4 regions of the Streptomyces sp. CA-181903 genome follow, and region 3 is predicted to be linked to each of the others. Evidence: riboswitches for the same ligand, from Rfam matches in the RefSeq annotation. Region 3 holds a riboswitch; each other region holds the start of a gene.
The links. A riboswitch is a leader RNA that binds a small molecule or an ion and turns the genes downstream of it on or off. The one in region 3 is predicted to bind cobalamin.
Positions count from the first base shown of each region.

Region 1: another riboswitch for cobalamin. It lies ahead of metE (5-methyltetrahydropteroyltriglutamate--homocysteine S-methyltransferase); the one in region 3 lies ahead of ACQEVS_RS22445 (ribonucleoside-diphosphate reductase subunit alpha).
Region 2: another riboswitch for cobalamin. It lies ahead of ACQEVS_RS29895 (HoxN/HupN/NixA family nickel/cobalt transporter); the one in region 3 lies ahead of ACQEVS_RS22445 (ribonucleoside-diphosphate reductase subunit alpha).
Region 4: another riboswitch for cobalamin. It lies ahead of ACQEVS_RS03400 (acyl-CoA thioesterase); the one in region 3 lies ahead of ACQEVS_RS22445 (ribonucleoside-diphosphate reductase subunit alpha).

Region 1 is NZ_JBNJLY010000001.1:6,416,480-6,419,875, reverse strand. It holds partial or broken gene ACQEVS_RS28530 (CGNR zinc finger domain-containing protein) at 14-157, opposite strand; gene ACQEVS_RS28525 (hypothetical protein) at 372-674, opposite strand; cobalamin riboswitch at 1,180-1,422, shown strand; partial or broken gene metE (5-methyltetrahydropteroyltriglutamate--homocysteine S-methyltransferase) at 1,587-3,396, shown strand, end outside.
Region 2 is NZ_JBNJLY010000001.1:6,740,383-6,743,778, forward strand. It holds partial or broken gene ACQEVS_RS29890 (APC family permease) at 1-1,209, opposite strand, end outside; cobalamin riboswitch at 1,516-1,738, shown strand; gene ACQEVS_RS29895 (HoxN/HupN/NixA family nickel/cobalt transporter) at 1,771-2,913, shown strand; gene ACQEVS_RS29900 (class I SAM-dependent methyltransferase) at 3,126-3,396, shown strand, end outside.
Region 3 is NZ_JBNJLY010000001.1:4,999,054-5,002,449, forward strand. It holds gene ACQEVS_RS22445 (ribonucleoside-diphosphate reductase subunit alpha) at 1-2,301, opposite strand, end outside; adenosylcobalamin-variant (AdoCbl-variant) riboswitch at 2,475-2,575, opposite strand; gene mctP (monocarboxylate uptake permease MctP) at 3,033-3,396, opposite strand, start outside.
Region 4 is NZ_JBNJLY010000001.1:812,049-815,444, reverse strand. It holds gene ACQEVS_RS03410 (DUF6114 domain-containing protein) at 1-611, opposite strand, end outside; gene ACQEVS_RS03405 (DUF6230 family protein) at 614-1,237, opposite strand; cobalamin riboswitch at 1,363-1,605, shown strand; partial or broken gene ACQEVS_RS03400 (acyl-CoA thioesterase) at 1,757-2,089, shown strand; gene ACQEVS_RS03395 (esterase/lipase family protein) at 2,327-3,208, opposite strand.

The sequences.
Region 1 (3,396 bases), 1.4 Mb from region 3:
CGGGCCGGAACGGTCACCCCGCCGGAGCGGGCGCGGTCTTCCTACGAGCCCGGTAGGCGGCGGCCTTGATCCTGTCGCCGCAGGACTCCATGCCGCGCCACTGCCGGCGCCGGCCGCGCGAGCGGTCGATGTACACGCGGGTGCACAACGGACTTCCGGACGGCTCGCGGAAAGCGGCCATCCCGGAGTTCACGCTGCGCCGGGGACGCTTCCCTCGGGCGTGGTACGAGCGGACGGCCGAAACGCCGGACGGACAGCGTTCGGCGCGCTGAGGTCCGTCCCTGAAGCCCCGAGGGGCGCCGGTTGGGTCGGCGCCCCTCGGTCACCGCTGCGCGAGTGCCGGTCCAGCGCTGCGCGGACGCCGCCCCCGGTCACCGCTCCGTGGTGCAGTTGCCCTGGACGGTCACCCAGATATTGCTGTCGGGCGTGGTGCCGCTGGCCACCACACCCCAGGGGTAGCAGTTGTGCGGGAGCTTCTGGTTCGCGTTCGCCCGGGCACCGTCCAGCGAGCCGGCTACCCCGGTGACGTAGACGTAGTAGGTGGACGAGCCCGCCGTCACCGCTCCCCGGGCCGGCGCCGCGGTGGCTGCCGACGCCGGGGCGGCCGGCGCCACTCCGGCCAGCAGGGCCGCCGCGACCGCGGCGAGTCCGGCCGTCGCAAACTTTCCGTTCACGGAATCCTCCAAGTTTCGCACGGTGCACGGGAGTCGGGCCGTATGCGAGGAATCTAGGGCAACCTCGCGCGTCACAACAGTGGTTGCACCTTGTGCAAACACGTTTCGTAACTGCCGCCCCAGAGCGGCTGAAACCCCAGCCCGTACCGCGCGCACCCCGTGCCGCACCCCTGCGGCACGGGGGCTCCGCCCCCGCGGGTCCGTCCTCCCCGGGCCCGCGCCGCCGGCGTCGACGACGGCCTCGTCGACCTCATGACGCGCCGCAACCCGCTCCGCTTCCTCACCGGCGCGGAACCCCTCGCTCCCCGGCCGTCCCGCCTCCCCCGTCCCCCGCGTGACCACGGCAGCCGCGCCCGCACGGGCACCTCCCCGCGCCGGGGCGCCCGGCGGCGGCCGCGCGACGGCCCCTCCGGGCCGTCGCCCCTCCCCGCACCCGTCCCGCCCCACGTGTCCCACCTCACCCTTCGCATCACGAACTCCCTTCCGTCCCAACCCCGCACCCTCTAGGCTGACAAGTGCAGCTGGTTCGCCCCGCCCGCCAGACGGGAGCGTCGCAAGAGGGAACCCGGTGGGAATCCGGGACTGCCCCGCAGCGGTGAGCGGGAACGACCGCCGTCATACGCACTGGGCCCGACGCACGGGCCCGGGAAGCGACGGCCAGTAGGTGCCTCGTACGGAATCCGACGGATTCCGTACACAACGGGGCGCGCCCGCGAGTCCGAAGACCTGCCCGCTGCCCGCGCGCGAACCACTCGTGCGTGGACATCCCGGTGACCTCGAGGGCGGGTCGGCGTACATACCAGGCGGACGACCGCGCCGTGCCGCGCGCGCTCGGCCCGTCCGGTTCCGTCACCCTTCGCGCTCTCGTCCCGTCCCGGGATCTCAGGGATCCATCTCGCGAAGGAGATCTCCGTGACCGCCAAGTCCGCAGCCGCGGCAGCACGCGCCACCGTGTACGGCTACCCCCGCCAGGGCCGGAACCGTGAACTCAAGAAGGCGATCGAGGGCTACTGGAAGGGCCGGGTGACGGCCGACGCCCTGCGCGCCACCGCCGCCGGCCTGCGCCGGGACACCTGGGAGCAGTTGGCCGCGGCCGGCCTCCACGAGGTGCCCACCGGCGACTTCTCGTACTACGACCACGTCCTCGACACCACCGTCATGGTCGGCGCGGTCCCCGCGCGCCACCGGGAAGCCGTCGAGGCGGACGCCCTGGCCGGGTACTTCGCGATGGCGCGCGGTACGCAGGACGTGGCGCCGCTGGAGATGACCAAGTGGTTCGACACCAACTACCACTACCTGGTGCCGGAACTGGGCCCGGACACGGTGTTCCGTACCGACTCGGCCAAGCAGGTCGCGGAGTTGAAGGAGGCCCTCGCCCTCGGTCTGGCCGCCGCCCGGCCCGTCCTCGTCGGACCCGTCACCTACCTGCTGCTCGCCAAGCCCGCGCCGGGCGTGGATCCGGACTTCGTCCCGCTCACCCTGCTGGACCGCCTGCTGCCGGTGTACGCGGAGGTGCTGGCCGACCTGCGGGCGGCCGGCGCCGAGTGGGTGCAGCTGGACGAGCCCGCCCTGGTGCAGGACCGCACCCCGGCCGAACTCAACGCCGCCGAGCGCGCCTACCGCGAGCTCGGCGCGCTGCCCGACCGGCCGAAGCTGCTGGTCGCCTCGTACTTCGACCGGCTCGGCGAGGCCCTGCCCGTCCTCGCCAAGGCGCCGGTGGACGGGCTCGCCCTGGACTTCACCGAGGCCGCCGCCGCCAACCTCGACGACCTCGCCGCCGTCGGCGGGCTGCCCGGCAAGCGCCTGGTCGCCGGTGTCGTCAACGGCCGCAACATCTGGGTGAACGACCTGGAGAAATCCCTCGCCACCCTGGGCACGCTGCTCGGCCTGGCGGAGCGGGTGGACGTGGCCGCGTCCTCGTCCCTGCTGCACGTCCCCCTCGACGCCGCCATGGAGCGCGACATCGCGCCGCAGATCCTGCGCTGGCTGGCCTTCGCGCAGCAGAAGACGCGCGAGATCGTCACGCTCGCCAAGGGCCTCGCCCAGGGCACCGACACCATCGCCGCCGAACTGGCTGCCAACCGGGCCGACCTGGCGTCCCGCGCGGCCTCGCCGATCACCCACGACCCGGCCGCCCGCGCCCGCGCCGCCGCCGTCACGGCCGCCGACGCCCGCCGCTCCCTGCCGTACGCCGAGCGCGCCGGCGCGCAGCGCGCCCGCCTCGGCCTGCCGCTGCTGCCGACCACGACCATCGGCTCCTTCCCGCAGACCAGCGAACTCCGCGCCGCCCGCGCCGACCTGCGAGCGGGCCGGATCGACACGGCCGGTTACGAGGAGCGCATCAGGGCCGAGATCCAGGAGGTGATCTCCTTCCAGGAGAAGACCGGCCTGGACGTCCTGGTACACGGCGAGCCCGAACGCAACGACATGGTCCAGTACTTCGCCGAGCGGCTGACGGGCTATCTCGCCACGCAGCACGGCTGGGTGCAGTCGTACGGCACCCGCTACGTCCGCCCGCCGGTCCTGGCCGGCGACATCTCGCGGCCGGAGCCGATGACGGTGCGCTGGACGACGTACGCCCAGTCGCTCACCGGCCGTCCCGTCAAGGGCATGCTCACCGGGCCGGTCACCATGCTCGCCTGGTCGTTCGTCCGCGACGACCAGCCGCTCGCCGACACCGCCCGGCAGGTCGCCCTCGCCCTGCGCGACGAGGTGAACGACC
Region 2 (3,396 bases), 1.7 Mb from region 3:
GCTGGCGTCGGCGGAGGACGGTCACGGCCGCGATCTGGCCCAGCGCCTGGACGAGCACCATCACCGTCGTCAGCAGCTGGATCAGCGTCGCCAGGTCCGTGTGACGGCCGATCAGGAACCCGACGCAGCCGATCGCCCCCATGCTCAGCAGGCCGAGGACGGGGAAGCGGTGGCGCGGGTGCAGGGTGCCGAACGCGCGGAAGAACACCTTCTCCCGGGCCGCGTTGTAGGGGATCCGGGAGGCGCCCAGGAGGCCGGTGAAGACCGACGCCACGGCGGTGATCAGGACGAGCACGGTGACGGTGTCGGCGGCCCCCGCCCCCAGGTGCGTTCCAGCACGGCGGAGGCCACGGAGGACGAGGCGACGTTGTCCGCGTCGAGCATGTCCCGCCAGTCCACGACGCCCAGGGTGCCGATCTGGAGCAGCAGATAGATGCCCATGATGCCGAGGATGGAGTAGATGATGGAGCGTGGGATGGTGCGTCCGGGGTCCTTGATCTCGGCGCCCATGTAGGCGGTCGTCCAGTAACCGCCGTAGTCGTAGATGCCGATGGTCAGGCCCGCCGCGAAGCCGATCCAGAAGTGATTGCTCGTCAGCTCGAAGGCGTGCGACGGGTAGGTGAACGCCCGGTCCGGGCTGAAGTGGGTGAACGCGGCGGTGATCACCAGCAGCACGGCCGCGATCATCACGCCCCAGAGCACCGTGGTGATCCGGGCCATGTTCTCCACCCGCCCCCACAGCAGCGCCACGACGGCCACGATGAGCGCGAGGCCCGTCAGGTCCCCCTGCGTCGGGGTCATGCCCGGCCAGAGGTACCCCAGGTACTGCACGAAGCCCATCACGCCGCTCGCCATCGCCAGCGGCACGTAGAGCATGGCGGTCCAGACGAACAGGAACGGCATGAGCCGGCCCGTCCGGTACTGGAACGCCTGCCGCAGGTAGACGTAACTGCCGCCCGCGCCCGGCAGGGACGCGCCGAGTTCGGCCCACACCAGGCCGTCCGCGAGGGCGAGCAGCGCCCCCGCGAGGAAGCCGACGACGGCCTGCGGGCCGCCGAAGGCCGCGACCATCAGCGGAATGGTGACGAACGGGCCGATCCCGCACATCTGGCTCATGTTGATGGCGGTGGCCTGGAACGGCCCGACGCGGCGGACGAATCCGCCCTGCCCGTCCGGCGTGCCGGCTCTCTCTCCCGTTCCGTCCGCCATGGCGGCCACCCTTCCCGTCGGCGCGATACCTGCACTCGTACACCGGCCCGCCCGGCCCGTCCATCACCCCGGACGGGGCGTGCCGGACCGGGACGCGGCCACCGCCCGAACAGCGCACGGGAGTTGGGACCCACGGGCCGGACGGGATGCTGGGTGACTCTCGCCGGGCGCTCCGCGCCGAGTCAAGACCCGGGGCGTACGGGACCGGAGCGCGGCACGGGACGGAAGCCGGTGGCGCGACCGGAGCGCCCCCTGAGGCAGGACATGACAATCGCCACTCTCGGTGCGTCCGCACTGGCAGGGGCGTTACAGTGACCCGGCCGTGGTGTTCGGGAAGACCGGTGCAGGATGCTCCCAGGGGGATCCGATTCCGGAGCGGCCCTCGCCACTGTGATCGGGGAGTGACCGTCCCGTTCCGCGCGGCCCACCGGGCGCGTGGAGCCACTGGCCGCAGCCGGCTGCCGGGAAGGCGGGGACGGACGCGAACGAACCCGTAAGCCAGGAGACCGGCCACGGCATCTCAGTGAACCGATCCACGAGGTGCTGGAGCGTGAACCCCCGATGACCCTGCCCACCGACGCGTCCACCGGTGCGCCCCCCGAGGCGGCCGCCGGACCGTCCGCCGCCTTCCGCTGGCGCCGCGAGGACACGATGCGGACCGCCGGCCTGCTCGCCGTCATAGCCGCCCTGCACGTCGTCGCCTTCGGCGTGCTCTTCCTGCTCGTCGTCCCGAACGACTACCACGTGGGCTCCAAGGTGTACGGCGTCGGCCTCGGCGTCACCGCCTACACCCTCGGCATGCGGCACGCCTTCGACGCCGACCACATCGCCGCCATCGACAACACCACCCGCAAGCTGATGGCCGACGGCAAGCGCCCGGTGTCCGTCGGCTTCTGGTTCGCCCTCGGCCACTCCAGCGTGGTCGTCGTCATGGCCGCGCTGGTCGCCGGCGGCACGCACATGGCGAGCACGCTGATGGACGAGGACTCGTCCACCCACCAGACCCTCGGCATCGTCGGCACGTCCGTCTCCGGCGGCTTCCTCTACCTCATCGCCGCCCTCAACCTCGTCGCCCTCGCCGGCATCCTGCGCATCTTCCGCGCCATGCGCGAGGGCCGCTACGACGAGGCCGAACTGGAGAAGCAGCTCGACTCGCGCGGCTTCATGAACCGCGTCCTCGGCCGGTTCACCCGCTCCATCAGCCGCCCCGGGCAGATGTACCCGCTGGGCTTCCTCTTCGGCCTGGGCTTCGACACCGCCACCGAGGTCACCCTGATGGTGATGGCCGGCAGCGGCGCCGCCGCCGGACTGCCCTGGTACGCGATCCTCTGCCTGCCGCTGCTGTTCGCCGCCGGCATGAGCCTCTTCGACACGCTCGACGGCACGTTCATGAACTTCGCCTACCAGTGGGCGTTCTCCAACCCGGTCCGCAAGGTCTACTACAACCTCACCATCACCGGCCTGTCGATCGCCGTCGCCTTCCTCATCGGCACCATCGAACTGGTCGGCGTGCTGCACGAGAAGCTGGACCTGGACGACGGGGTCACCGGCTGGATCGCCGGGCTCAACCTCGACAACGTCGGCTTCGTCATCGTCGGCCTGTTCGTGGTGGTCTGGGCCGCGGCCCTGGCGTACTGGCGCCTCGCCAAGGTCGAGCAGCGCTGGGCCGCGCGCGGCGCGACGGCCCCGGCGGCGGAGGGCTGACGCGGGGCCGGGAGCCGATGCATGGCGGGCGGGCCGGCGTCCTGCCCGGGCGGGCGCGGCCCGCCCGCCCGCCGCACGCCGGCCCACCGTCCCCGCCTGGCCGGGCTCTCCCGGGCCGGGACGGAAGGACACCACCGGGGCTACCGTGAGGACGGCGGCAGCCGCCCTTCGGCCGGGAGGACGACAGCGACCGCCCTTCCGTCAGGAGGCCCATGGACCGCGAGAAGATCACCCTCACCGGGGTCCCGGAAACCCTCCTCGCCACCCTCTACGCCCGCGCCCTCGACAGCCGCTCCCGCCACTCCCTCCTGCACGACCGGACGGCCCTCGACACCGTCCGGCGCCTCGACTACGACTTCCGAGGCATGGGCATGACCTCCGTGAACGCGGCCGGCGTCGCCCTGCGCGCCCACTGCCTGGACGGCTGGACGGCCGACTACCTCGCCCGGCGCCCCCGGGCCACCGTGCTCCACCTGGCCTGCG
Region 3 (3,396 bases):
GCCGGCCGCGCGGGCGATCCGGGTGGCCGGACGCGAGCGCAGGTAGTACGTGGTCTTGATGCCCTGCTTCCAGGCGTACGCGTACATCGAGCTGAGCTTGCCGATGGTGGGCGAGGCCATGAACAGGTTGAGCGACTGGCTCTGGTCCAGGTACGGGGTGCGGGCCGCGGCCATGTCGATCAGGGCGCGCTGCGGGATCTCCCAGGCGGTGCGGTAGAGGTCGCGCACCTCCTGCGGGATCCAGTTCATGTCCTGGATCGAGCCGTTGGCGTCGGTCATCGCGTCGCGCGTGGTGCGGTCCCAGACGCCGAGCTTCTTCAGGTCCTCCACCAGGTAGGTGTTGACCTGGAGGAACTCACCGCTGAGCGTTTCGCGCTTGAACAGGTTCGAAACCTGCGGCTCGATGCACTCGTAGACGCCCGCGATGGACGCGATCGTCGCGGTCGGCGCGATGGCCAGCAGCAGCGAGTTGCGCATGCCGACGGAGGCGATCCGGGTACGCAGCGCGTCCCAGCGCCCGGCCCAGGTCGGCTCGGTGTTCGGGTAGTGGTCCGGGTGCAGCACGCCGCGCGCGGTGCGGGTCGCGGACCAGGCCGGGTGCGGGCCGTGCCGCTCGGCGAGGTCGGCGGACGCCTCGTACGCCGCGAGCATGATCCGCTCGGAGATCCGGGTGGACAGCGCCTTCGCCTCGGGGGAGTCGAAGGGCAGGCGCAGCCGGAAGAAGACGTCCTGAAGGCCCATCAGGCCCAGACCGACCGGGCGCCAGCGGGAGTTGGAGCTCCCCGCCTGCTCGGTCGGGTAGAAGTTGATGTCCACGACGCGGTCGAGGAAGGTGACGGCCGTACGGACCGTGCGGTCCAGCTTCTCCCAGTCCATCTCGCCGTCGGCGCCCAGATGCGCGGCCAGGTTGACGGAACCGAGGTTGCAGACGCGTCTCGCGTCGTTCGTGACCTCCAGGATCTCCGTGCAGAGGTTGGAGGAGTGGACGACCTGGCCGGGCTCGGCGGTCTGGTTGGCGGTGCGGTTGGCGGCGTCCTTGAACGTCATCCAGCCGTTGCCGGTCTGCGCGAGGGTGCGCATCATCCGGGCGTAGAGCACCCGCGCCGGGATGGACTTGACGGCCTTGCCCTCGGCCTCGTACTTCCGGTACGCGGCGTCGAACTCGTCGCCGTACAGGTCGACCAGGTCGGGGGTGTCGGCCGGGGAGAACAGCGACCAGTCGGCGTCCGCCTCGACCCGGCGCATGAACTCGTCCGGGATCCAGTGCGCGATGTTGAGGTTGTGCGTACGGCGGGCCTCTTCGCCGGTGTTGTCGCGGAGCTCCAGGAACTCCTCGATGTCCGCGTGCCAGGTCTCCAGGTAGACGCAGGCCGCGCCCTTGCGCCGGCCGCCCTGGTTGACGGCGGCGACGGAGGCGTCGAGCGTCCGCAGGAACGGCACGATGCCGTTGGAGTGCCCGTTGGTGCCGCGGATCAGCGAACCGCGCGAGCGGATGCGGGAGTAGGAGAGGCCGATGCCGCCCGCGTGCTTCGACAGCCGCGCGACCTGGTGGTACCGGTCGTAGATCGAGTCCAGCTCGTCCAGCGGCGAGTCCAGCAGGTAGCAGGACGACATCTGCGGGTGGCGCGTGCCGGAGTTGAAGAGCGTGGGGGAGGAGGGGAGGTACGAGAGCGTGCTGGTGAGGCGGTAGAGCTCGGCCACGTCCTCCAGGGCGCGGACGCTGTGGTCCTCGGCCAGGCCGCAGGCCACGCGCAGCAGGAAGTGCTGCGGCGTCTCGATCACGTTCCGGGTGATCGGGTGGCGGAGCAGGTAGCGGCTGTGCAGGGTGCGCAGGCCGAAGTAGCCGAAGCGGTCGTCGGCGCCGTCGGCGAGCGCGGCGTCCACCAGCGCGTCCAGCCGCTCGGCGTGCTCGCGCACGAACGCGGCGGTGTCGTCGGCGATCAGGCCCTCGCGGTGGCCGGTGGCGACGGACGCGGAGAAGGAGACCGCGCCCTGCCCGGCCGCCTCCTCGGCGATGGCGAGCGTGAGGAGCCGCGCGGCGAGCCGCGAGTACTGGGGCTCCTCGGAGATCAGCCCGGCCGCGGCCTCGGTGGCCAGCGAGCGCAGTTCGGCCTCGTCCGACCCGGGGTGCCGGCCGCGCAGCGCGGCGGCGGCGACCTTGCCGGGGTCGGTGGCGGGCAGATCGGCGGTGAGCTCCGTCAGGGTGCGCAGGAGCGCGGTCCCGGGGCCGCCGGTCGCTACCGTGTCCGCCTCGGGCACTGAAACCGGACCTGAAGCAGGTTCCGCGGGCGCGATCGTCACGTGTGGCTCTCCCTCGCTCGGCTGGGGGCCTCGGCGAGAGGGCAGGGGGGCGCGCACGCGCAGCCGACGGCGTACGGAAGCCGTACGAGGCGTGCGCGCGGGCGTCCACCGGCCCAACCCGCGAGGCCCGGACGTGTTCAGACGCCGTACCGGGCGGGCCCGGTGCTGGCGTGCTGCCGGCAGGTCCTCGGACTGCGGAACGGGCGGATTGGGCCCGTACGTACACCGTTGCGGGACAGTTCCGGATTTCCACCGGATTCCCCTGCGGCGACAGCGAGGACGAGCATACATCTAGTGCCGACGGTCGCGCGTGCCCCCACATGTTGTGTCGTCACGTCATGGAACGGTCGCGGAATGTGCTAACGGAGGGGGCCGGAGACAGGCGCGTTCACGGAAGTGATCCCCCGTCGCGCGGCGGCAGAAGGGACGGGCGGCCCGGCTTCACGAATGCGTAGGCGCGCCGTCGGCCCCCCTCCGCCGATGGGGAGGGGGGCCGGTGGGACGGAACCCGACGATCCACTTGGGTGGAACGGGAGATCGATCACAGGCGGCCCCTCGGAGCCGCTCCGGCGGGGTCCTTCCCCGGTCCGTGCCGGCAGGGAGGTCGGCCGCGTCGTGGGCCTGCCTCCGGCCGATGAGGCGGAGGCGCTGCGCCCGGCGGCGCGGCCCGGCCGGCCGCGGCCGCGGCGGGGCGTGAGGCCGACGGCCATGGCCTGCCGCCGGCCGGGGCGTCAGCGCCCGCCCGGCGCTCCCGCCGTCGCCGGGGGCAGTTCCACCTGGACACCCGGGTCGCCCGCGTCGGCCGTGTAGTCGGACGCCTTCGTCTCGTCCACGCCGTCCGGTGTGCCGAGCGCCTTGAACACAAAGGTCAGCACGACCGCGACGAGCACGTTCAGCGCGAAGGCCGTCAGCCCGATGTACCCCTTCTCCCCGATGAAGGGGATGAGGTTGGTGTTGCCGAAGTGGTCCTGCGTGGCGCTCGGGGTGTCGTAGGCGCGCCAGGTGCCGTAGATCATGCCCGTCGCCCAGCCCGCCAGCAGCGCCCAGCGGTGGAACCAGCGGGTGAAGAGGCCACCGACCAGGGCGGGGACGGTC
Region 4 (3,396 bases), 4.2 Mb from region 3:
ACCGTGAGGTGGCTGGTGGTGAAACGGGAGGCGGTGACCGGCTGGGGACGGGAGACGGCCGCCGCGGGGACGGGCGCCGCGCCGGGGGCGCGGGGGAGGAGGGCCGTGAGCAGGACGGCGGGCAGCACGGCGGCGAGGGCCGTGGAGGGAGGGGCCGGGGGAGGAGCCGGGGGCCCGGGGGCCTTCGCGGTGGACGAAGGGACGCGGCGGGCCGGTTTCCGGGCCGGCCGGCCCGGAGCCCAGGCGAACCCCATCGCGCCCCCGGCGATCCCCAGGCACGCCCCCACGAAGTAGCCGCCCAGGTTGCTGGCGGGGAAGGAGAACACCGCCAGGAGCACGGCGTGCAGCCCGATGTAGTGGCGGGCGCGGGGGAGGAACCAGAGGAAGAGGCCGGCGGCGACCAGCGCGCAGCCCAGGCCGAGCGTGGCGAGCCCGCCCGTGCCCAGCGTGATCACCACGGGGAGCGGGGCGCAGGTGACGGCGACGAGCTCGGCGCCCGCCAGCAGCAGGAGCGTCCCGGCCCAGAACGGCCGGGTCCGGCGCCACCTGCGCGGTGCCGTACGGCGTCGGGGCGCGGGAGGCGGCGGTTCCGGCGCCGCGTCGTGGTGCACGGTCAGTAGCACCCCTTGTCGCCGGGGCGGATGCTGAGGGCCAGGCCCTTGAGGCGGAAGTTACCTCCGGTGGCGGAGCGGGCGTGGGTGCGGATGCCGTCCACTTCGAGGTCCGTCGCCTGGAGGCCGAACTGCCCGGCCGCGCCCTGGCTGTGGGGCACCGCGTCCAGCGTGGAGGCGTCCCGGCCGAGCTCCATCCGTCCGAACCGGGCGTCGCCCGTCAGGTCGTCCACGTCGATGACGAGATCGTCGACCGTCACCGCGGTGTCCCGGTCGCCCGCGGTGAGCTTGAACGTCACCGTCCCGACCGGGGTGTTGACGCGCGTCGACTCGCACAGGCCGGTGAGCGTCGCGTTCCCCACGCCGATCCTGGCCTGCGGCCGGCCCGGGCCGTCGACGGTGCGGTCCACCGCGGTGAACACGGTCAGCCCTTTGCCGGTGAGCTTCCGGGCGGAGATCTGGGACGTCGTCCCCGAGACGGCGAAGGACGCCGCCAGCACGCCCTGGGCCATGGCCACCGCCATCACCCCGACGAGGGCCAGCGCGAGGGCCGCGACCGGCACCGCCCGCCGCCACACCGTACGGCCCTCGGCCGGCGTCGCCGCGTCGTCCGCCACCCCGCTCATGTCCCTCCGCCTCCCCGGCCGCGGCGAGCCCTCTCGCCCCCCGCAAGAAGCTGCCCGCCCACCAGGTCCGTAGTCGTGACGTGATGTCACCCATGAGGAGGAATGCCGGGGTGGGCGCTGCGGTTACGCTGACGCACGCAGCTGGTTCGCCCCGTCGGCCGGACGGGAGCGTCGTAAGAGGGAACCCGGTGGGAATCCGGGACTGCCCCGCAGCGGTGAGCGGGAACGACCGCCGTCATACGCACTGGGCCCGACGCACGGGCCCGGGAAGCGACGGCCAGTAGGTGCCTCGTACGGGATCCGACGGATTCCGTACGCCACGGGGCGCGCCCGCGAGTCCGAAGACCTGCCCGCTGCCCGTACGCCCCCAGTGCGTGCGGCCGGCCGGCCGTCGTCCGTACGTGCCGCCGGTCCGTTTCCCGCGACTCGCGAAGGAGAGTTGACGTGGCCGACACGACCGCCACCCTGCACGCCGCCGCCAAGGGCCCGGCCGATTCCCGGGTTTCCCTAGCCCACATCATGAGCGAGCACGACACCAACCTGTACGGCACGATCCACGGCGGTGTGGTGATGAAGCTCATCGACGACGCGGCCGCGGCCGCCGCCGGGCGGCACGCGGGCGGCCCCGCGGTGACCGTCTCGGTGGACCGGATGACGTTCCTGGCCCCGGTACGCGCCGGTGACCTGCTGAGCGTGCACGCCGAGCTGGAACGAGCGGGCCGGACCTCGATGAGCGTGGCGGTCCGGGTGACCGCGGAGCGGTGGAACGCCTCCGGGCCGGTCACCGATGTGGCCACCGGGCGGCTGACGTTCGTCGCGGTCGACGCCGACGGCAGGCCCCGCCCCGTACCGGCACTCGGGGAGCCGGGAGCGGCCGGCTCCTGACCCCCGGGGGGCGGTCCGGTGCGCCGGACCGCCCCGCCCCGCCGGCCGCGTCCCGGCACTTCGTCGTCCCCGGACCGGTGATGACGATCGTCCCGTCGCCGAAGTGGCCGCCGCGGTGGTGGAGTTCGCGGCGCCGGACCCGCTTCCGCTCCCGGGCGGGGTCCGGCATGGAGCGGATCATCCCGTGGCGCCTCGCGGCCGCACCTAGGCCGGACCGCCGCAGTCGACGGGAGCGGCGTGCGCGGGATCCAGGGCGTTGGCCACGAGCCGGAAGGCGACGGGGTCCGCCAGGGCGAGGGTCCAGTGCGCGGCCGGGTCGAGCGGACACACGTCCTGGAGCAGGATGTTGTCGACGTCCGGGCCGGTGAGGAACTGGGAGCGGTACGGGACGACCACCTCGTCGAAGCGGGTGGCGATCACGGTGTACCGCACACCCGGAACGGTGTCGCCGCCCCGGTTGAGCTCGCGGAGGAAGGCGGATCCCGCGAGCTGCTGCCGGAGGGCCGGGTGGTGGAGGAGGACGGTGGTGGCGGGGACGTACCGGGCGAGCGTGGACAGTCCCAGCACGGTCGTGCCGTGATTGCTGGGCCCGAGGCCGACGAGGGTGTGCACCTTGCGTGCCCCGCCGAGGAACCGCAGGTAGTAGCGCGGCATCATGCCGCCCTGGGAGTGCCCGACGATGTCCACCTGCCGGGCGCGCGTCGTCGCCAGCACCTCGTCGACGAAGGAGGCGAGTTCACCGGCCGAGCGTTCGACCGGGCCGAGGCCGGCGAGACCGGGGGCGTCGGGCACCCGCCCGTAGTCCAGGGCGAAGACGCAGTACCCGCGCCGCGTGAGGTGGCCGGCGAGCGCGGGCCAGGTGGCGGCGGCGTCCAGCCACGTCCCGTGGACGAGCACGACGGGTCGCGGGTGTGCGGCGGACGGTCTGCACGGGCGCCCGTCCCCGCTGCCGGGCGGCCCCGGTGGGACGACGGGCCGGGCCGACGCCGTCGCGGCGCCCGCACCCGGCGACGTCCCGGACAGGAGCAGGAGAACCGGCAGTATGGCGCAGAGGACGAGGCGGAGCACAAGGCGGGGTGGGATCACTGCGGCGATTCCTCCGTCAACGCTGGAGCCCCGGGGGACCCGCGAGGCCGCGTTCCCCTCCCGAGGGCGCATCTTCGCCACCGCTACCCGGCTCGTACGCCGCCGAACTCCGGCCCGGCCCCGCACGCGTGTGCGTCGCACCCCTCGGAAGGGTGGCCGTCCCCCGGCGGCCCCTGTCCGCCGCGGCC